Linked DNA regions of Methanobrevibacter smithii ATCC 35061. The protein of the gene in region 2 binds, or shares a complex with, the protein of the main gene of each other region. Links are inferred from orthologs where the notes say so. Each region holds a gene or a part of one and is shown on either strand. Other genes may lie near its edges.

The links.
Region 1: MSM_RS07470 (region 2) and rpsE share a complex: the UniProt entries of both Methanocaldococcus jannaschii proteins name them as parts of the 30S ribosomal subunit. The link is inferred for Methanobrevibacter smithii ATCC 35061 from one-to-one orthologs.

Annotation. Positions count from the first base shown.
Region 1 is NC_009515.1:710,403-716,619, forward strand. The notes cover bases 1-2,757. They hold rpsE (30S ribosomal protein S5), read right to left. Parts: upstream 1,822-2,757; coding sequence 1,180-1,821; downstream 1-1,179. Other genes in these bases: secY (preprotein translocase subunit SecY), read right to left, coding at 1-223; MSM_RS03690 (uL15m family ribosomal protein), read right to left, coding at 261-698; MSM_RS03695 (50S ribosomal protein L30), read right to left, coding at 708-1,166; MSM_RS03705 (50S ribosomal protein L18), read right to left, coding at 1,824-2,405; MSM_RS03710 (50S ribosomal protein L19e), read right to left, coding at 2,417-2,757. Outside these bases: more of MSM_RS03710, read right to left, coding at 2,758-2,863; MSM_RS03715 (50S ribosomal protein L32e), read right to left, coding at 2,990-3,319; MSM_RS03720 (50S ribosomal protein L6), read right to left, coding at 3,335-3,871; MSM_RS03725 (30S ribosomal protein S8), read right to left, coding at 3,880-4,272; MSM_RS03730 (30S ribosomal protein S14), read right to left, coding at 4,285-4,428; MSM_RS03735 (50S ribosomal protein L5), read right to left, coding at 4,445-4,957; MSM_RS03740 (30S ribosomal protein S4e), read right to left, coding at 4,954-5,682; rplX (50S ribosomal protein L24), read right to left, coding at 5,684-6,037; MSM_RS03750 (50S ribosomal protein L14), read right to left, coding at 6,046-6,217. UniProt on the Methanocaldococcus jannaschii protein: With S4 and S12 plays an important role in translational accuracy.
Region 2 is NC_009515.1:1,501,459-1,517,159, reverse strand. The notes cover bases 4,878-7,670. They hold MSM_RS07470 (30S ribosomal protein S8e), read right to left. Parts: upstream 6,567-7,670; coding sequence 6,189-6,566; downstream 4,878-6,188. Other genes in these bases: MSM_RS07460 (ABC transporter permease), read right to left, coding at 7,190-7,670; MSM_RS07465 (hypothetical protein), read right to left, coding at 6,785-7,171; MSM_RS07475 (hypothetical protein), read left to right, coding at 5,571-6,074; MSM_RS07480 (energy-coupling factor ABC transporter permease), read left to right, coding at 4,958-5,578. Also shown: MSM_RS07495 (FmdE family protein), read right to left, coding at 1-653; MSM_RS07490 (hypothetical protein), read right to left, coding at 1,104-1,589; MSM_RS07485 (FmdE family protein), read right to left, coding at 1,661-4,504; more of MSM_RS07460, read right to left, coding at 7,671-8,344; MSM_RS07455 (ABC transporter ATP-binding protein), read right to left, coding at 8,351-9,289; MSM_RS07450 (hypothetical protein), read right to left, coding at 9,462-9,809; MSM_RS07445 (DNA polymerase domain-containing protein), read left to right, coding at 10,032-10,715; MSM_RS07440 (TIGR02253 family HAD-type hydrolase), read left to right, coding at 10,754-11,455; MSM_RS07435 (exodeoxyribonuclease III), read right to left, coding at 11,450-12,223; pheS (phenylalanine--tRNA ligase subunit alpha), read right to left, coding at 12,224-13,768; MSM_RS07425 (triphosphoribosyl-dephospho-CoA synthase), read right to left, coding at 13,925-14,809; hemB (porphobilinogen synthase), read right to left, coding at 14,819-15,701.

The DNA.
Region 1 (6,217 bases), 800 kb from region 2 along the record:
TTAAAATTGAACCGAAACTTCCCGCCATAACTGCTCTTAACTGAGCAAACTGGTCCACTGCTGCAGAACTCAAACCATATAATGGTATTTCAGTTAATATAAAGTATAATACCAAAATAAGAGCAGTCCATTTAAGTTTTTCATTAAAATCTTCATGATGAACAGGAGATTTTACTTCTGGTAAAAACCTAAATAATGGCTCTAAAACTTTTAATGATGACATTTTATTCCTCTAATAAAAAAGAAAAGAAAAAAAGAAACTATAATTCGATAGCTTCTCCTCCCATTTCTTCAATTTTTTCAATAGCTGAAGCAGAAAATTGAGGTGCTGAAATAATGAAAGATTTAGTTATTTTACCTTTAGCTAAAACTTTATCATAACCTAATTCAGTAACATCAATAACAATGGAATCTCCATCTTTAGATGCTTTACCGCTTTCAATTAAATTATCAGCTTGTTCTTCCAAGTAACTTAAATTAACTGGATTTACTTTTTTAATCATTTTTTGAGGTCTTTTGAATCCATGTTTACCATAATGGTCTGGGTCAAATTTTGCAGTCCAAGTCCAATGTTGTTTGGAAGCTCCTGCATTACCTCTACCACCTTTGTTACCTGCACCTCTACGTTTTTTGGTACAGCCTCCACCGTTGGATCTAGAACCTCTGAGTTTATTAATTTTACGTTTTGATCTAATCATCTTATACACCTAAAGCATTCTTTCTGCAAGATCTTTAATATTTTCTCCCCTGTAACCTAAGGATCCTCCTTCTTTAACAGAAAGACGGATGTCTTCGTATCCTTTTCTTGGAGGGTGTAAACGGAATACAGGTTTAATATCTAAGTCCATTAATTTAACTTCGCCAGCAATTACAGCTTTAGCTAATTCATCAATATTTTTGTAATCGGAATTTTCAGCTACATATTCATCAGTAACTTTGTTGTTACCAGTGAATTTACCTCTTTTAGCAATAATTTCAGCTAAAAGATCTGCATCAATTTCACCCCAAGTGATGTAATCCTTAGCTTTTTGAAGCATACCGTTGTAACTTGGAGTATCTTCAACTAAAACTGCATGGCTAATTCTGTTAAGTCTTAACATGTCTAAAGTATCAGCGATGTTTTTAATAACACCAGTAGTTCCTCTAACTCTTATAACTAAAAACATATTTAATCACCGTCTAATATTTAACTCCCATTTTCTTAAGGTCAGCTTCACTAGCTTTAACAGCACTTAAAGTTTTTAAAGCATCGAATATAGCATTAGCAAAGTTTACAGTAGTTTGGGTTTGACCGAAAGATTGAGACCATACATCTTTAATACCAGCAAGATTTAAGATAGTTTTACCGACGTCTCCAACTACTAAACCTACTCCAGCAGGTGCAGGCATAAGGGAAACACTTACACTACTTGCTTTACCTTGTACTTTGAAAGGTACAGTGTGTTCTTTACCACAAACACAACCCCAATCTCCACAACCTCTTCTTACTTTAATAAGGTTGTATTTAGCATTGTCAACAGCTTTTCTGATAGCTGGACCTACCTCTTTAGCTTTTCCTTGACCTAATCCAACATAACCGTTTTTGTTACCTACAGCAACAATTACTCTGAAGTTAACTTTCCTACCAGATTTGTGCATTCTTTGAACTAAGTTAACATCCATTACTTCTTCTTCTAAATCTGGAACTAAAGCATCTACAATTTCTAATTCCATTATAGGAAGACCTTTTTCAAAGATTTCATCAATATCTGTAATGGTTCCTTCTTTAACTAATTTACCCATTTTAGTTTTAGGTTCCCATTCATCTATATTAAAACTCATAGTTATTCCTCTGCCTCATCGATATTCTTTTTGGTTTCTTCAAAGTTTTTAGGTAAATCTGCTGGTTGAAGACCTCTTTCTAAATACTTTGAGAATAATTTTGCAATTTCATCATCATCTAAAGACTCAGCATAGTTTGCTACATGTTCTCCATTAATACGGGATTCATCTGGTAAAACAGCTTCACCATAAGGGATATCTAAACCTGCATCTACAGCACCTTTAAGAGCTGCAAATACTTTAGATCCTTTAATAGCAGATTTTAAACCAATGTCTAAAATTGCAGAGTCAACACCTTTAGCTAATGCTCTTTTAGCACAAAGGTAACCAGTTAAATATACTGCAGAAGTATTACTTGCCCCACCTAAGTAACCGTAATTAGCTAATTGTTTACTTACTGCAGATGCTAAGGTAATATCTCCTTCAGGAGCATAATCAATAACTTGAACAGTTGCATGAGCATTAGAAAGTCTTACAACTAAACGAGATTTGTCATAATCGACTAATTTCATCCTAGCTGCGTAATCAGTTTTTCCTTCTCTTCTCCTTCTAAATGGTACTTTATAATTTGATCCTTGAGCCACGTTTATTCCTCCTATTTAATTAAATCATGGTCACGAGCATATGTTTTCATGTAAGATTTACTTCTGAAAGCACCACCCTTAGCCATTTTATATAATTTACGGTATGTAGTAGCATCAATTTCGTTTGCATCACGCATTTCTTTAAGGTCTTTTCTTAAAGCTCTAATTGTAGTCATCCATTCTTGTTTTTTAGGATTACGAGCTTTTTTAGCTCCTTTTACACTACCTCTACCTTTCCTTTTTCCTTTTTTCTTTTGTTCTGCTAATTTTTTAGACCTGTAGCTACTAATACCTTTTTGAGGTTTAGCTTTAATAGCTCCATTATTTATTAACTGCTTTACACCTTCCCTAGTAATTGCCATGGATACTTCTTCCATTCTTTCAGGATCAATCCATACACGATTGAGTCCTACTTTAAGTATACTAGCAGCTAATCTTTTTTGAGTTGTAAGATTCATATATATAATCCTCCATTTTCAGCATAGCTGATAAATTTAGATAAAAATCTAAATTCCCTTTAAATCAGAAAAATCAATTCAAAAAACCCGGAATTGATTCAACTTGAATAAATGTGAATATAATATTTATTTATTTAAAACTTTAATACCTAATTCTGATGCTTTTTCTAACATCAAGTCTTTTTTCCTTTTACCGATAGAAGCGCTTATTCTTGCAGCGTCAGTAGCTGGGTTTAAGTCTTCTAATTCCGCCATATTATGAACAAGAACATCATTATAACCTGAAGGATGTAAGTCCCTAACAGCTCTAGGAGTTCTATAACCGATAGCAGGCATATCAGGTTTTCCTGCTTCGTATCTTCTCATTTTACTGGTTTTACCCCTAGGACGTCTCCATTTGATTCCAAGTTTTTTATAACGAGCATATTCTTGTCTTTTAAATCTTTTATTAGCCATTTAATCACCAATTCCCTATTCTTTGCTAATTAAATATATTCCATCTTGGAATACTCTAGGATCTCTTCCTTTAATTTTAGTTGCTTGTTCCAAGTTAGCCATGGTTTGACCAACATGTTCCTTATTGATACCAGTAATTGTTACCTCATCACCTTTAACTACTACTTTAGCACTACCTACTACTTTAGCAGTTCTTGGATGTCTTTCCCCGAGGAAATTGTCAATTACTACAACGTCTTTGTTTACTTTCACAGTCATTGGAAAGTGAGCAAATACGATTTTCATATGATATTCAAAACCGTCAGTAACACCAGTAATCATATTACTAATGTGAGCTTTTGTGGTTCCAATCATTGCTTTATCTTTTTTTCTTGGGAATGAAGTTTCTAAAACAACATTGTTTTCAACTTCAGTAATATCCACGTTAGGATATGTAAATTTTCTGGAGTCTTCTCCATTAGGTCCTTTTACAGTGACCTCATTATTATTAATTATAACTTCAACGCCTTCAGGGATTTCAATTTCTTCCCTTATAGCTGCAGCTACTACCATTTTATCACCTAATACATGTAAGCCAACAAACGTCCGCCAATTCCTCTTTCTTTTGCCTCATAATGAGTCATAATTCCTTCAGGAGTTGTAACGATTAAAATACCAAAGTTTTTTGCTGGCAAATATCTTTTTTCAAATTTCTCAAATTCATCTTTTTTAACAGCGTGACGAGGTTTGATAACACCACACTTGTTAATGTTACCTTCTAATTCTACTTTGAATTGACCTGCTCTGTTATCATCAATATATTCAAAATTACCAATGTAATTTTCTTTTTGCATTGTGCTTAAAACTTCTCCAATTAATTTGGATGCAGGTGAAATAACACAAGAGTCTTTTACTTGTAATTCGTTATTTCTAATATTAGTTAAAGCATCAGCAAGTGGATCCATGAGACTCATATTAAAACACCTCTAATTATATTTTTTAAAACCTATTTTAGGAGCTATTTCCCTAAAACATTGTCTGCATAAGCTAAGACCGTACCTGCTAATCATAGCAGAGTGGTCTCCACAACGAGTACATTTTTTTGCAGCTTTTCCATATTTTCTTGGCAAAATATCACCTTAACATTTATTCAGTCACGTAATTGACATTAAAATTATCTTCCATGTATTTCATAGTTTCTTCTTTAGAAATTCTATGTTTTGCTGGAACTTTCTTTTGTTGGATTCTTCTTTTAGCAATCCTGTAACCTGGTTTTTCAAAAGTAACAGATACATTCATACCAAAAATACCAATATCAGGATTATATTTCATACCTGGAATATCAATATGTTCTTTAATACCGAAGGAAAGATTTCCTTGAGCATCAAATTGAGTAGGTTTGATATTTTTATTAATTCCTTCTAAAACCATTTCAATAGCTTTATCAGCTTTTTCCCCACGTAAAGTTAATTTACATGCGATTGGTTGACGTTTTCTAATACCAAATTCAGGGTTGGTAACTTTAGAAAATGTTTTAACTGGAGTTTGATCGAACATTTGTTCTAAAAGGGTAATAGCACGGGATAATTTTTCACCTGCTTCACCGACACCAATGCTGACAGTAGCTTTAGAAATTTGTACTTCGTTCATTGGGTTCATTTATTAACCTCCAATAAAGATATTGCTGGTGCATCTTCACCAACTACAAATGCATAATCTTTTAAAGTTAAAAATTCATCTTTAGCACTATTTTCAATAATAATAGTGTTCGGATTAGAAGATTCGTTTACAATAATTTCAGAAACTGTACCTAATTCACCAGTGTGTTTACCACCAGTAATGAGTACACAAGCACCTTCTTTTAATTCGAAAACTTCATTGATTTCGTGATCAGGTACTTTTAAGTCAATAACATCTCCTACATTGTAATCATTTTCATCAATAATTACGTTTTTACCATCATGAAGGTTTACTTGGATTTTTCCACCTTTAATAGTAGATTTATTAACTATTTTACATAATTTAGAATCGTTTTCTTCAATTTTATTTAATTGTAATCTTCCTTTTTTATCTAAAAGCACTCTATAAACTTCACCAGTTTTTGGGATTTCAATAATATCCATGAAACCAACTGGGAATTTATAATCTTTAATTACTCTTCCATCTACAAGAACATTACCTGAGTTGATGATTCTTTTAGCTTCCCTAGAATTATCAGCTAATTTTAAAATATCTCTAATAACTAAAGTTAAAGATAAAGAATTCTCAATAGAATGTGAACCTGCTGAAGGTTTGACAGTCCAGGTATCTTCTTTAGGATGAATAGGCCAAGTTTTTGGTGCTTTGTATGTTTTTAAATGTTTTCTAGATCCCATTTTAGCCATTTTAATTGTCTCCTGTTACATTTTTAATTCTTCTATCGTCATCCATATCTGCATCAATAATCATTACGTTAGATGGATCTACTGGAAGGAAAACTGCAGTTCCGTCAGGTTTTGATAAAGTTACTTCTTCAATAGTTATTTTGTATGAACCATAGTCCACACCTAAAACTGCACCTTCATGTCCTTTAAAATCTCCACGGAGAACTTGAACTTTGTCTCCTTTCCTAATAGGTAAAGACCTTTTACCAATATCTGCTCTTAAGTCTTTACTTAAAGTAGCGCTCATGTGTTTTCCACGTGCATGAGCAGGAGCATTGTAAAGAGCTTTTCTTTGTTTTCTTGGTTGTTTTGACATTTTTTCACCTATACTAAAATACTTGCTGCACTACCTACACTAGGCCATCTGTCAGCTGCTTCTTTAGCAACAGGACCTCTTACTTCAGATCCTTTTAAGATTCCTTCCGGAGTGATGATAACTGCTGCATTATCTTCAAATTTAACACGAAGTCCGTCAGCACGCATGTATTCCTTTTTT
Region 2 (15,701 bases):
TAAATTACTGCTTTTAATTCGTTTCCTCTTTTAACAATAAATGCAAAATCAATATTGTCAACTGCAGTCTGACGTAACATTAAAACATTATTATACGGAATAGACTGCCCATATTTATACTGATAATTATAAATAGCTTCTACAGCATCTTCACTTGTCCTGCTATTATATTTAGGAACACCTGCAGATGTTATAACAAGAATATCATCAGCAGTTTTAAAATCCAATATCTTATCTGCATCGGCAGTTACATCATAACCAAGTTTATATGCATCACTTGCCTTTAAATTAAAAATAATAGAATCACTAAGAATGATTTGACTTTGAGAAACATAACCTGCAGTCATAGCAGTTATATTATATTCCTTAGAAAAAGTATCATTAAATGTGAGAACATAACTGTTTGAGTTAATCAGCTCTTTATTATATTCAATTTTATCTTCACCTGAGTAAATATAAAAATCAGGCATAACCTTAGCATTATCGCCTGTATACTCATAATTAACTTCAACATTGACTGATTTAACTGGTGTTACGGTATCAACATTTGTATTATTAACCTCTTCTGCACAAACATTACCGGCCATTAAAGCAATTAATGTCACAGCCAACACTATAAACACGAATCGCTTCCCAATATCTTTGACAACCATTAAATTCAACCTCCTTTTAATTAATAAAACACGTATCCATAATAAATGAATACTATATCATTATAAAAAGTAATACATATATAAACATAATTATTACGAATTTTGAGAAAAAACTAAAAATATTATTACTTTCTAAAAAATAATTTTAAAAATAATCTACACAAAATAGCTGAATATCAATATTAAACTATTTAAAAACAGCAAATTAATTTTAAATAGATATCAATAAAGCAATATTTTAAAAAATTACTTAAAACAAAGGCAATTTAATTAATACGCCATTTAGTTAAAATATTTTAAAAGTATTACATTTCAATAAAAAGTAATAAAAAAAATCAGTTTTGACAAATGTAGAAAAAAAAGAAATAAAAAAATGATTTTTAAGAATCCATTCAATTATTTTAAATAATATCAAACATCCAAACAATATAATTATTTTATAATCTCATTTCATTTAGAAAATATCTTCATTAAAATTATTGAACCGAACAAACCTGCTAAAAAAACCACTATGTAAATAAAAATATTAGATGTGCTGAATAAAGGATTAGTTTCTTCAACTACCTCCTCTGCAGTACTGTTATCTGTTGTATTTGAATTATTAACCTCATCAACATTCATATCTCCAGAATCAGACACATCATTCTGTGAATCAACACCAGATCCTGCAGATTTCCCGCCAGTAGAACTATGTGTTTTTTCAGCTACTCCCTGAGAACTTTTAGATTGGTAAGTGTGAGAAGCAGAAGAACCACCTGAAGAATGTGACTGTTGATATGAACCTGAATGTGAAGGAGCTGACTGGGGAGAATCTGAAGATGAAGAAACCTCTTCAATATACTCATGTCCATGTCCAGGATGTGCAGCTACTCCACCTACACAAACAAATATTAGAGAAATTATTGAGATTAACAATAATATATTTTTAAAATTCATTTAAATCAAAAAAAATATTAAAAGAATTGCATACTAAAAAATTAATATGCAATCCATAAATACAAAAATTCCTATTTTCTATGTTTCATATAACCTACACCAACTAATATTCCGACAATTAATATGACAATTACTACATATGGCATATAATCTGGATTAATGGATTTAGCTGGAGATTTTTTAGAAACTTCGTAAGATTTACCATCATCAGAACCTAAATCAGCACTGCTTGAATCTAATGCATTATTTGAATCACCAACATTAGAATTGCTGCTTTGTGGCATGTTACGATTATTAGAAACACCTGCACTGCTTGCTGATGAATGAGAGTTTTCATTAACATTAGAGTTGGAATTAGAGTTAGTATTAGTGTTAGTATTAGTATTAGTGTTTGAATTGTTATTCTTTTCTAATTGTTTTAACAAATCTTCTTTAGTTACTGAACCGTCAAGACTCTTAATATAATCCATAGTGTTTAATTCACCAGATCCTGACTTTAATAAATTAAATTGCTCAGCAGTAATCCATTTTTCCTCACTGGTTTTAACAACAAAATTTTCTAAAACATTTGGATTATTGATTCCCTTATATAAATCAATGAATGCTTGAATTTGAGCAGCACGTTTTGCTTCAGAAGTAGCATACATACTAGTATCTATTGTAGGCCATTTAAATGAAACAATAACAACACGACCAATATTTAAGTTATTATCCCAAATAACTAAAGCACCTTCATCAGTAGCCCCATCTACATATGTAGAAGTTACATCAGAATCAGGTAATTTCTGAACAAAATAAGTTCCCATACCTGGAGATACACCTAACAGATAAGTCAAACTGTCATCTTTACAATAAGTACTAGATGCAATGTAATTATATGATTCATTTTCACCTAACGGATGATTCTGTTGAATATAATCAGTTATGAAAAATCCAGGTTGTACACCAGGACAAACATGATTATGGTATAAAAAAGCCATTATTTGATCAAAATTAGGATTTGATTTCCATGCATTTGCAATAGATTGAATACTATTCCAATTTTGGTCAGGCATAAAAGTTTTTTGAATTGCTTTTACTTTTGCAGAACTGTTTAAAGTTTCAATTCCAATATCAACAACATTACTTCCATTTAATTCACCGACAAACCATGTTCCATCAGGATTATACCTTAAATAAACTGAGTATAAAACATCAGAATTAGGATTACGCAATATAAATGTAAACCATAACGGTTTCCATAATGCCTGGTGATATTGTAACAAGTTTTTACTGTATAAAGTTGCACCAGCAATTTCATAAAGTCCGTCACGTACTGCAACAGTTTCTTTACCATTTAAATAAACATAACCTGCAGAAGTAAATATACCTAAATCCACATTATCTTTACCTAAATTAATATTTAATTCATCTTTAAAAATAGCGCTAGCTTTATTATATGCTTCAAAACCAATATTTTTCATTTCTTCATCGGATAATGAACCAGATTCACCAGAAGGAACAGTTCTTGTTGCTTTTGGTAAATTTAATGATAAAATATATTTTAAATCTAAACCGTGAGATTCAACAGGTGCAATTGATACATTACCATGAACAACACTTTTTGCAGTTCCCATCAAATAATAGTATTGTTCTTCAGTTAAATTAGTAAATTCATATAAAAATGTTGCTAATTCTTCAGGATTTTTATTAATTTTATTAATCCACCAGGTACAATATTTTAATTCTTCTAAGCTTCCAGCATCAGCATTAATACCAGTTTCAGCTTTAAAATCAGCTTTTATCTTCTTGGAATCAAAACTCATTATAATTAAATCACCAGATAATGATTTTGCATCCCATCTAATAAAACCTAACATATTTTCAGTAGCACCAGTTGCAGTGGTGTCAATTCCAACATATGAAGTTTTACCAATTGTAGCATCTAAGAAAAAGAGTACTGCATCATCATCAGAGCCTCCAGGAACTCCTAATACTTTGTAGGAAGTAACATCAGCTGGAGATCCTCCGCCAGTTAAAGTTTCTTGAACTGGAGGGTAATATTTTATTAAAGCTTTAACAATACTATAACCACCAAGTGTACCTTCACAAATATGCCCGTGGAATGCTGCTTCCTGAAGTACTTCTCTAGAAACACCTGCAACCCATCCATTAGCTAAACTTGCAAAAGACCAAGCATTTTGGCCATGAATAGACCTGATATAGTTGTTCCATTGTTCTCTAGTCATGTTTTCAGAAATTGTACCTAAGTAAGAATAAGATCTTGAACCGTTTTCATAAATTACTGCTTTTAATTCATTTCCTTTTTTAACAATAAAAGCAAAATCAATTGGATTAACAGCAGTGTCACGTAACATTAAAACATTTGAATATTTAATTTTAGTTCCGTAGTTTAAAATAGCTTCAAGTGCATCTTCAGTTGATTTACCATTTAACTTGGTAACTCCTGCTGTTGTTACAACAAGAATATCATCAGCAGTTTTAAAGTCCAATAATCTGTCTGCATCAGCAGTTACATCACGACCAAGTTTATATGCATCACTAGCTTTTAAATTAAAAGTAATGGAATCACTGATAATCTGACTTTGAGAGATATACCCTGCAGTCAAAGCAGTTATATTATACCCATTAGAAGAATTATCCTTAAATGTAAGAACAAATCTGTTTGAGCTAACCAACTCCTTGTTATATTCTATTTTATCTTCACCTGAATAAATATAAAAATCAGGAATTACATTATTATTATCGTTTGCGTATTCGTAATTAACATCTACATTAATTGATTTAGTTGGTGTTATTGTATCAACATTTGTACCATTAACATCTTCTGCACAAACATTACCCATCATTAAAGCAATTAATGTCACGACCAATAATATAAACACGAATCGCTTCCCGTTATTTTTAACAACCATTAAATCAAACCTCCTTTTTAATTAATTAAACTCGTATTCACGAAAGATGAATACGATTCTAATATAAAAAGTAATACCCATATAAATATGATTATTACAAATTATGGAAAAAAAGCAAAAATATTATTACTTTTTTTTTAAAAAAAAATGAAACACCCTTCATAGAAAGCACCAATACCAATACCAAGTTATCCTGTATCACCAAATCAGTCTCAAAGACCTACAAACAGAACAATGTTTATAATATTCGTTAAACCTATGGCAATTTAATTAATATATCATTTAATCAAAAGTAATACTTATTATATTGACAAAGTACCAATTAACGACATACAATTAGTAAAAATGTTTAAAAAGTAATACTTTTCAATGAAAAATATAAAAAAAGTAATAAAAAGACTTAAATACATATTATATTTAAATATATAAGAATATAAATGAAAAAGTGATATAATGCATATACCCGATGGAATAATAACTATAGACCAGGCACTTATCTACTGGATTTTAACAATATTAATTATGGCAATATGTTTCTATAAACTTCAAAAAGACAGTCAAAAAGACAAGAAAATTGTTTCAATGGCTATTTTTAGTGTATTTACAGTAATCATTACATCACTGTCTATTCCTTCACCCCTAGGTGTTCCGATTCATTTCTTTTTAATTCCATTAATTGCAATTATATTAGGGCCATATTCTTCAAGTATAGTTGCATTTATAAGTTTAATTATACAGGCATTAGCATTGAATATGGGTGGACTAACTTCTCTTGGAGCTAATTTTATAGTAATAGGATTTATAATATCCATAACAGCATACTTCTTCTACACTTTATTCAAAGACTTAAATGAAAAGTTTGCAATATTTGGAGGAACAGTAATTGGAATTATATTCGCAACACTTGGACAAATAATTATATTATTAATATCTGGAACTATGAGTTTAAACGCATTACTTGCAACATTGCTCCCATTTTATTTATTTATATCAATAATTGAAGGAGCTGCAAATGTGGTTATTATAAGTGCAATTAAAACTATGAAACCTGAAATAATGGAGATTAATGAGTGATACTATGAATAAAAAATATTTAATTATAATTTTATTAATACCTTTAATCATGTCTGCTGTATACGGACATGGAGTTGATGTAACTGCTGATACAATGGTTATCGCAGATGAAACAAACGGACAGTTAGCTAAAGACATAGCTGATTCAAACGGAATGAATATCAGTGTTTATAAATTTACTTCACAGGCTGATGTGGAACATATTTTAGAACACAGTGTAAACAACACAAACAAACGCATACTAATGATAGCTTATCAGGACAGCGGAAATGAATTTTTAAAGAAACATTCAGAAGTATCTGATAGGGTTATTGTAGTTGACGACGTTAACAATGATACAATAGAAGACGGATTAAATAAAATAATGAATGCACCAACACAAAATGAAGAGTCTCAAAGTTCATTTGCTGTGCCGTTATTCATTGGATTAATAATAGGTATTCTTATTGGTGCACCAATTGGAGTGCTTTTAATGAAAAGAAAAAATAAGGAATAAAAATTCCTTTAACTCCTTTTTTTAAAAAATAAAGTATAACTTAAAAAAGTCAATATATAAAAAGCTAATTTTCTAATTTTAATAAAAAAAGTAAATTTAAATAAAATAAATTATTTAAATTAAAATTCCGTTAAGTACTCCATCCTGACCAGGTCTGGAGGTTACTTTTGCATTACCTTCAGGAGTTTCTACAATAGCACCTTTGGTAATGATGTTCCTTCTTACGTAGTTTGGGTTTGCAGAGTTTTCAATTACACCTAAAACATCTACAACTTGGGATTTACCAGTAGCAGGATCAGTTAAATTCATTTTATTAGCAGTAGCTAATCTGAGTTTTTCGTTTCCGCCACGGGTTCTGATTTTTTTCAATCTTTTTTCATCTACTCTAGTTTCAGCTGGGTCTCTACCTAATTCAGCTTTCCTTTTTCCACGGTTTGCAACATTCCTTGCACCGGATGGTAATCTAGTTGATTTTCCTTGAGAAATTGCCATTATTTCACCTAATAAATATAATTAAATAATAATCGCGTCATTAAGCCTCTTTCATTTAAACTGTTGTGACAAGAAGATAAATAACAATTTAAATCTTGAGAGCAATAAAGAGTCTTAAAGAATAATGATAATAAAATATTACTCTTTCATTATATATAAATGTTTTATTTGCCTTCCAAAATAAGAAAAAATAAAATTTCATTTAAAAAAGAAAATAGCTAGTAATCACAAACTGAAATATTTTGTGAAGTACTAGATCCCTTATAATTACCGTCACCCGAAAAAACACAATCAAATGAATAGACTCCTGGAGTAACACGCATTCCAAAGGTATTTTCTCCGCAGCTATCAGTTGTAACATTGAAAGAGTTTTTTTCGCCTAATGCATCAGTTACAGTAATTTCAACAGATTTGTTGTCAATTGGTCTGTTATAAGCATCACTTAACCTTAAAGTGAATGAATCACCATTATGTAAATTAGAATCACTTATAATTTTCAGATTAGTTTTTTCCTGAGAATATTCCAGCGCATAAATTGAAACAATAGCTAAAGCAACTAATGCACATATAATAATACAAACATAAGATATATTCTCTTTATTCATAACAAACCAAACCTTAAATTAGCTTTCACGTGAAATTTTTCTATTGAACAATAGAACACTTATAGCTAATAATATAATTCCCATTATTAATATAATTATTAGGTTCATGAATATTGCATCCAGACCCTGACCATAAGTTAAAACCTGACGAATGGCAGTAATTGCTTGATTCCAAGGTAAAATCTCATAAATTTGTATTTGCTGATTATTTATAGTAGCTATAACACAGTCAGGTAATGGGATAAATGCTCCTGCTATAAAACTTAATGGAACAGCAACAATTGGAGAAATACTTGAAGCCTGTTTTGCATTTTTTGAAAAAGCCACAATTATCAAAGCAACAGCCACTGAAGAAAATGTGGTTACAATACCTACAATACATGCCAGAACCAATGTGTAAATTCCTCCTTCCCATTTAAATCCAACTAAAACAGCTACTAAAAGCATTATGATTACCTGAATGACACCGACAAAAGACCAGGAAATTAAATTTCCAACTACATAATCAATTGTTTTCATTTTAGAAAGTTTTAAACGTTTAATCATTCCGCTTTCTTCTTCACTGGCTACATTGGAAGCAACTACAGTTATAGTCATAAGAATAGCAAATACAATCAGCCCCGGAGCATATATATCAAACAGAGATGATGAAGAAATATCCAGATCATCATATTTCAAGTCTATTTCCGGAATTGTCTGTCCTGAAACTTCCTTTATGATTTCTTTAGAAAATTCAGAAAGAATTCCTGCAATAACACTGCTTGCAATACCATAATCTGTATCAATTGCATTTCCTTTAACTGTAACTTCACCTAAACTGGACTGATTTTTACCCATATCACTGGTAAAATCCTGAGGAATAATCAGAACTGTAGAAACAGAGCCGTTTTTCAGCATTTCCTGGGCTTTAGTTTCATCATCAATCTTATGAACTGTAAATAATTTTTCATCCTCACTGGAATTAAAGTCTTCAATTATGCTAACTAGCTGATTGGACACATCCCCATCATCATGATTTACAATAGCTATATCTATATCACTTTCCACATTATCTCCGAAACCAATACCGAATATTAGCATGAATACTGCAGGAAACAGCAACAGGAAGAAGAGGTTTTTCTTATCTCTGATTAACTGTTTAAAATTTAACTGGACAATATCAAATATTTTCATTTTAACTCACTCTCTTAATTGTCTTCCTGTCAGCTCAATAAACACGTCTTCCAAAGTATTCTGACGTATGCTGATATCAGCTATTTTGGAACCTTTGCTTTCAACAAGATGAATTATATCAGGCAGTTTTTTAACTGCATCCAGCAAAACAAGAATTATTTTTTCATCAGATTCAAAGATATTGTTTAAATCACCAATGGTTTTAAGTTCACTGATAATCCCCTCATTGTCTTTATGATTATCCAGCTCAAGCTGAACAGTATCTCCGTTACCGATTATCTGCTTTAATTTCTTTGGAGTGTCTAATTTTAATAACTTGCCATGATCAATAATAGCTACCCTGTCACTTAACATATCTGCCTCATCCATCAGATGCGTGGTTAAAATAACAGTATGACCCAGTTCCTTCTGATGAAGGATATAATCCCACAGCAGTCTTCTAGACTGCGGATCCAAACCTTCTGAAGGCTCATCTAAAACAACGATAGAGGGATTGTGAATGGTAGCCATAGCTATATTCATCCTGCGTTTCATCCCTCCGGATAAAGAGGATATCAGCTCATCCTTTTTATCAGTCAAGTGTAATTTTTCAAGAATTTTTAATATCCTTTCTTTTAAAAGCTTTTTTGGAATATCATACATTTTTCCTATCATATACAAGTTTTCAAAACAGGTGAGATTGTTCCACAGCACAACATCCTGGGGACAAATTCCTATTTCCTTTTCATCAAGATATGAGGAGTCCTTTCCATTGAATAATATATTTCCACTTGTCGGTTTTAATAATCCGACCATCATATTAATAGAAGTACTTTTTCCAGCACCGTTCGGACCTAAAAATCCAAATATCTCACCTTTTTTAATTTCCAAAGACAGATTATTTACAACTGCAACATCATCATATTTTTTAACAACATTCCGCAGTTCAATTAAAGTTTCAGACATTATTTTAACCTTATCCTATAATTTGACCATGTGTTAACTGATACTCTGAGTATAATCAGTTAAAAACAAAGTCAAAAAATATAATTTTTTTATTCGTTTTCCCATTTAATGATATATCAAAAATAAATTATAAATATATGGGATAATTAAAAAAGGAAAGAATATTTCCTTTTTAATAATCAGTGTCTAAAAGAAAATTAAGGTCAGGAATTCCGCAGTTATTCTCAAATTTGTTATTATAAATTTTTACACCATTTACAAAAATATCAAAATATATTGAACAATCATCACAGCCAAGCCCGATTTTAATATCAGATTCTTCCAAAATTTCTTTTTTAACATTTAAAATATCAGATGCCCTATCTATAAAAACAGATACAGGACATCCATTTTTATCAATATTTATAAAAATTCCTTCATTCATTGCATAATTTGCAAAATAACCATTTTTACCGTCTATTTTTCCACAGAAAATATCATTTATTTCATCATAGCTAGAAATTAATCTTTGAGTTTTCATGACATATCACCTCACATATTGTTATAATCTTATAAAATAAATAATTAACCAATAAGAGCATTTGAAAAGAAATTATAAGTATTTTTCAATTAAATAGTTAATTTTTAAAGCAATATTTCTAAAATAAACAGTATTAACCCGATTAAATATTTCAAAACAATAACAATTTAAATTATCAAAGCAATAATAATAAATAACTAAAATAAAATTGGTGTAAAAAAATTGCCAAAAGAAACAAAAGAACAACTGGAATTAGAAGCTGAAATTAAAAATCAGGCTCAAAAATTCATAACCGACCTTAATGCAACACTTCCAGAAGTTATGGAACTGGAATATGAAGGATTCTACAGAAGAGGCTTTTTTGTAAGTAAAAAAAGATATGCAGTTATTGAAGATGGTGAAATCATAGCAAAAGGTCTGGAATTAGTCAGAAGAGACTGGGCACCAATCGTTAAACAAACACAAAAAGACGTCCTAAAGGACATCCTAAAAGAAGGAAACACAACCAAAGCAATAAATACAGTTAAAAAAGTTTTAAAAAGGCTAAAAACTGGAAAAATTGAAGGAAAGGAATTGATAATCCACACACAAATCACAAAACCATTAAGCGAATACAAACAAATCGGACCACATGTGGTTGCAGCTAAAAAAATGGAAGAACACGGAATTAAAATAACTAAAGGAACAATTATCCAATATGTGATTGTAAAAGGAAAAGGTTCCATCAGCCAGAGAGCAGTTCCTTATGACTACAGTGAAGGAGCAGAATATGATAGAGATTACTATATAAACAATCAGATGATTCCGGCTATTGGAAGAATAATGTATTCCTTAGGCTACACAAAACAGGATTTGGAAGACTTAGCCCAAGGAGAAAAACAAACAAGTTTAGATGCATTTTTCTAATAAAACTTTAAATAAGACTAAAATAATATGTAGATATAATGATGCGTAATAACCCTAATGATGACCGTGTTGTATTTTTTGATGTAGACGATACTTTACTTGACACATCAACATTTGCAGAAACTGCAAGAAAAGCAGCTATTGAATTAATGGTAGACAATGGATTGCCTTTAGACAAAGATGAAGCATATGGTGTTTTAAAAACCATCATAAGACAGAAAGGATCAAATTATGGTAAACACTTTAATATTTTAACAGAAGTGGTTTTAGGCCATGAAGACCCTATGCTTGTTGCGTTAGGTATGATAACATACCACAATGTTAAAATAGCTCTTTTAAGACCATTTGCTGAAACTATTGATACATTAATCTATCTTAAAAGTCAGGGATATCGTTTAGGTGTTATTTCCAACGGAATTACAATTAAACAATGGGAAAAATTAGTAAGACTCAATGTATACTCATTTTTTGATGAAGTAATAACATCTGAAGAAGTGGGAGCAAAAAAACCGGATAAATTAATCTACGATGTAGCTTTAAGAAAAATGAATGGTGATCCCGAAAAATCAATAATGATTGGAAATAAATTTAAAGAAGATGCACTTGGAGCAGTAAATGCCGGAATGAGTGCAATACTTGTTAATTCCGATGTTACAGAAGAAGACAGAGCATACATCAGAAAAGAGCAATTGGATATCACCATTATTGAAAATATTGGTGATGTAAATACAATATTATAAATCCAGTTCCAAAGTAACCGGACAATGATCAGAACCAAAAACATCATTTTTTATGGTTGCTGATTTTACTTTATTTTTAAATTCTTCATTTACAAAGAAATAATCCAGTCTCCAGCCGGCATTACGGTCTCTTGCACGGGTTCTGTAACTCCACCAGGTAAAATTATCTCCAGAATCATCAAACATTCTAAAAGTATCAACAAAACCACTAGCCAGTAAATCATCTAACCATTCACGTTCTTCAATAAGATAACCTGACTTGCCTTCACAATTTGCCGGATTGTAAACATCAATAGGATTATGAGCTATATTGACATCACCTGTAATGATTAAATTCTGACCCTGATTTTTCAAATCTTCAAGCAAATCAAGCAAAGCATTACAGAAGTCTATTTTATAATCCAACCTTTTAGCATTCATTCCACTATTTGGGAAATAAATATTGAAAAGAGTGAAATCACTATATTCAAGTCTGAGTACACGACCTTCCCTGTCCAGTGCTTCAACTCCCAAACCCCTAACAACATTTTCAGGTTTGATTTTAGAAAAAGTGCCGACACCGCTGTATCCTTTCTTTTCGGCTTCATTAAAATAAGAGTTAAATCCTGCGACATCAGTTAATTTTTCAGGTATTGAATCTTCAGTAGCTCTAACTTCCTGAAAATTAATAATATCTGCATTAGTACTGTTGAACCAATCCCAAAACTCCGGCTTTTTACTGGCTGCCCTAATACCATTTACATTCCAGGAAACGAGCTTAACTGACATTTATAATCTAACTCCATTTGTTGTAGGCAATTCACGAAGCCATTTGATATCACTTTTGTAAAGCATACGGATATCAGAAATATCGTATCTAATCATAGCTAATCTTTCAATACCTAAACCAAAAGCAAGAACAGGAACATCTACACCTAAAGGTTTAAGAACTTCAGGCCTGAACATTCCAGAACCTCCAAGTTCAATCCAGCTTTCTTTATCTTCCAGATAAACTTCACATTCAGTAGATAAATAAGTGTATGGGAAATAAGCCGGCCTAAATCTAACTTCAAAACCTAATTTTTTATAAAATTCTTTTAAAAAGCCCATTAAGTTTTGATAGTTAACACCTTCACCGCCAACAAGTCCTTCCACCTGATGGAACTCAGGCAAATGTTTATAAGTAATAGTTTCTCTTCTAAATACTCTGCCTACAGAAAACATTTTAAACGGAGCTTCATGCTCATATAAATATCTTGTTGAGATTCCTGTTGTATGTGTTCTTAAAACTGTTTGTTTTGCAACATCTTCATCCCATTCATATTGCCATCCTGTAGAACCTGTGTCCCCACCAGTATTATGAACTTCAGCAGTTTCATCAACTAATTTCTGGTCAGGCAAATCACAGGTTAAAGGATTTTTAACATAAAAAGTATCCTGCATTTCACGGGCTGCATGATCTTGAGGCTGGAACAATGAATCAAAGTTCCAGAATGCAGAAGCTACAATAGAACCATTTTCTTCACTGAACCCCATGTTTAAAAAGATTTCTCTGATTTCATCAATGATTTCCCTTAAAGGATGTTTTTTACCAGGGAAAACTTTTGGAGCTTCAGCATTAATATCATAAGGACGGTATTCTAAATTTTTCCATTCTCCATCTTTTAATTGTTGGTGTGTTAATTGAGTAGCTTGTTTTTGAATAGTGAAACCTTCTTTTAATATAGCTTCACCTTTATCTAATATTTTAAAAGAGTGTGAGGTGTTCTTTTTAATATTTAAAATATTTTTCCTGTCATTAAGTTTTTTAAATCCGTCTAACAATTCAGGAGGCAAATTGCTTTTAATGGAATTTTTAGCTTCCTGCAAATGTTTTAATAACTTTTCATCAGTTCCTAAGATTTTAAAAGATTCCTGACCATGTTCAGTAATAGTTACAATACCTTTATTGATTTTAGCCCAGTTTTTACGAACCAGCCAACCAATAGCTATGTTGGTTTCTTTTTTATCAATATCGGCATCTTTAGCTAAATCTCCCATGTTCATTTCTTTTTTGGAAGATAAAACTCTTAGGATTTTACGTTCTGGAAGTCCCCCGTCTGCATATTCACTTCCATTATCAGTTAATGAAATAATTTCTTCAACATCCTTATCCACTTCAATAATATCCTTAGAAGCAAGGGAACCTGCTGCACTCATAACAGATTTAATATCCATTTGTGTATTTTTAGCTATTTCCTCAGGAGTTGCATCAGGATTAGTTTCCAATTCTTTTAAAAGTTTTTTCTCATAAATATGTAATTCACTAATGGTTTTTTTAATATCCCCACTCATTTAAACACCTTAAATAATAAATAATATTATAATATATGTAAATAGAATTTATAAATGTTAGCTAAAAATAGCTTTTATTTAAAAAGAAGAATTGAAAAAGAAATATTTTAATTTAAGTATGAGCTTTGAAGATAATAAAAAAAAGAAAAAAAGTATTTAGAAATTTGATTCCAAATAGCTGACAAAAATGGAAGCTGCAGTTAAATCAGCAGTAGTTCCAGGATTTAATTTATTTTCATATAAATAATTATCAAATTCATTTAATTTATCTGAAAAACTCTCATCATCTTTAAATGAAAGCAATTCTCTGGCCTGAGATGAAATTTCATCTGCTTTTTTGTCACCGTATTTTCTTGAAATTAAAGTGTCTGGAGTTTCAGACAAGATAGTTAAAAATGTTAAAACACATGCATCATTAGCTTTCATGGTTTTTTTTAAACCGCTATAGGTAGGATAACCTTTTTCAAAAACAACAGGCATTCCAGTAGTCATTTCATTAGCTAATCTGTCCCATGGTGCAGAAATCTCTAAAACATCAAACATGGTTTGTTTATTTGTCCTTAATTCTTCTTTTGCATTTTCACTAGCTACATCATACTCATCCTGATCTCCCATTCCCCCGGCATCTGCAATGTTAATTGCATCATACAAGTCCACTGCATCTTCCACAGTAGTTGCTTTCATTAATTCAGCTGTGTTTTTCCTAAGTTGAGAAAAATCATCACTGATAGCTGCACCGCAGGCTATTGGAGTAATCATCATTACAATTCCAAGATTTGTATTGTTGGCTATCCATTTGTCTGTTTCTTTTACAGCCTCCAATATATATTTACCTAATCCTGCATTTTGAAGGCTGTTTTTATCGACTTTTGAAGTTGCTTTTTCAATAGTATCTCCAATTACAATTCCGCTTATTACAAAGTCTTCAAATTCCATATCTTCAAAATCGCGAGTTCTATGAACATTTCCCGGCTTCGGATATCCGCTTACTTCCAATGCTGAAGCTATCTGAGCTATTTTAGCTATTGTTTTTGAATCCATAATATCAACTTAAAGCAAATCGTTTAAAAGCACATATGATGCAAAGTTAGTAATTATCAAGTCTGATCCTGCTCTTTTAATAGAAATTAAACTTTCCAAAATTGCATTTTCAGTTAAAAATCCTTTTTCAATAGCCGCCATAATCATTGAGTATTCTCCACTTACATTATAGCTAACTAAAGGTAAGGTAAATTCTTCCCTGATTGTTTTAATAATATCCAGATAAGGCAAAGCCGGTTTAACCATTAAAAAGTCAGCACCTTCAATCACATCAAGTTCACATTCTCTGATTGCTTCTAAAGCATTGGCGGGATCCATCTGATAACTTTTACGGTTTCCGTGAGTTGGTGATGAATCAGCAGCTGCCCTGAATGGTTCATAAAATGCAGATGCATATTTTGCTGAATATGACATAATCATAACATTATAAAATCCATTTTCATCCAGAGCTGTCCTAATAGCGTCTACCCTGCCATCCATCATGTCAGAAGGAGCTACAATATCTACACCTGCTTTAGCATAAGAAACAGCTACTTTAGCAAGATATTCCAATGATTCATCATTTAATATTTCCACTCCATCGTCAGTATCATCATTTTCTTTGATTAATCCGCAGTGTCCATGAGAAGTGTATTGGCACAAACATACATCACCAATAACAACCAGATCAGTCTGTTTTTTAAGTTCACGAATTGCTCTTTGAACTATTCCGGTAGATGAGTAATCCGGACTGGCCACCTCATCTTTACTTTCAGGCAATGGAACCCCAAAGACAATGATTGATTTTAAACCTTTTTCTTCCAGTTGTTTTGCAAATTCAATACCTGCATTTAATGAATATCTGTATTCACCAGGCATAGATTCAATCGGTTCTTTTTCATCACCCTGAAGT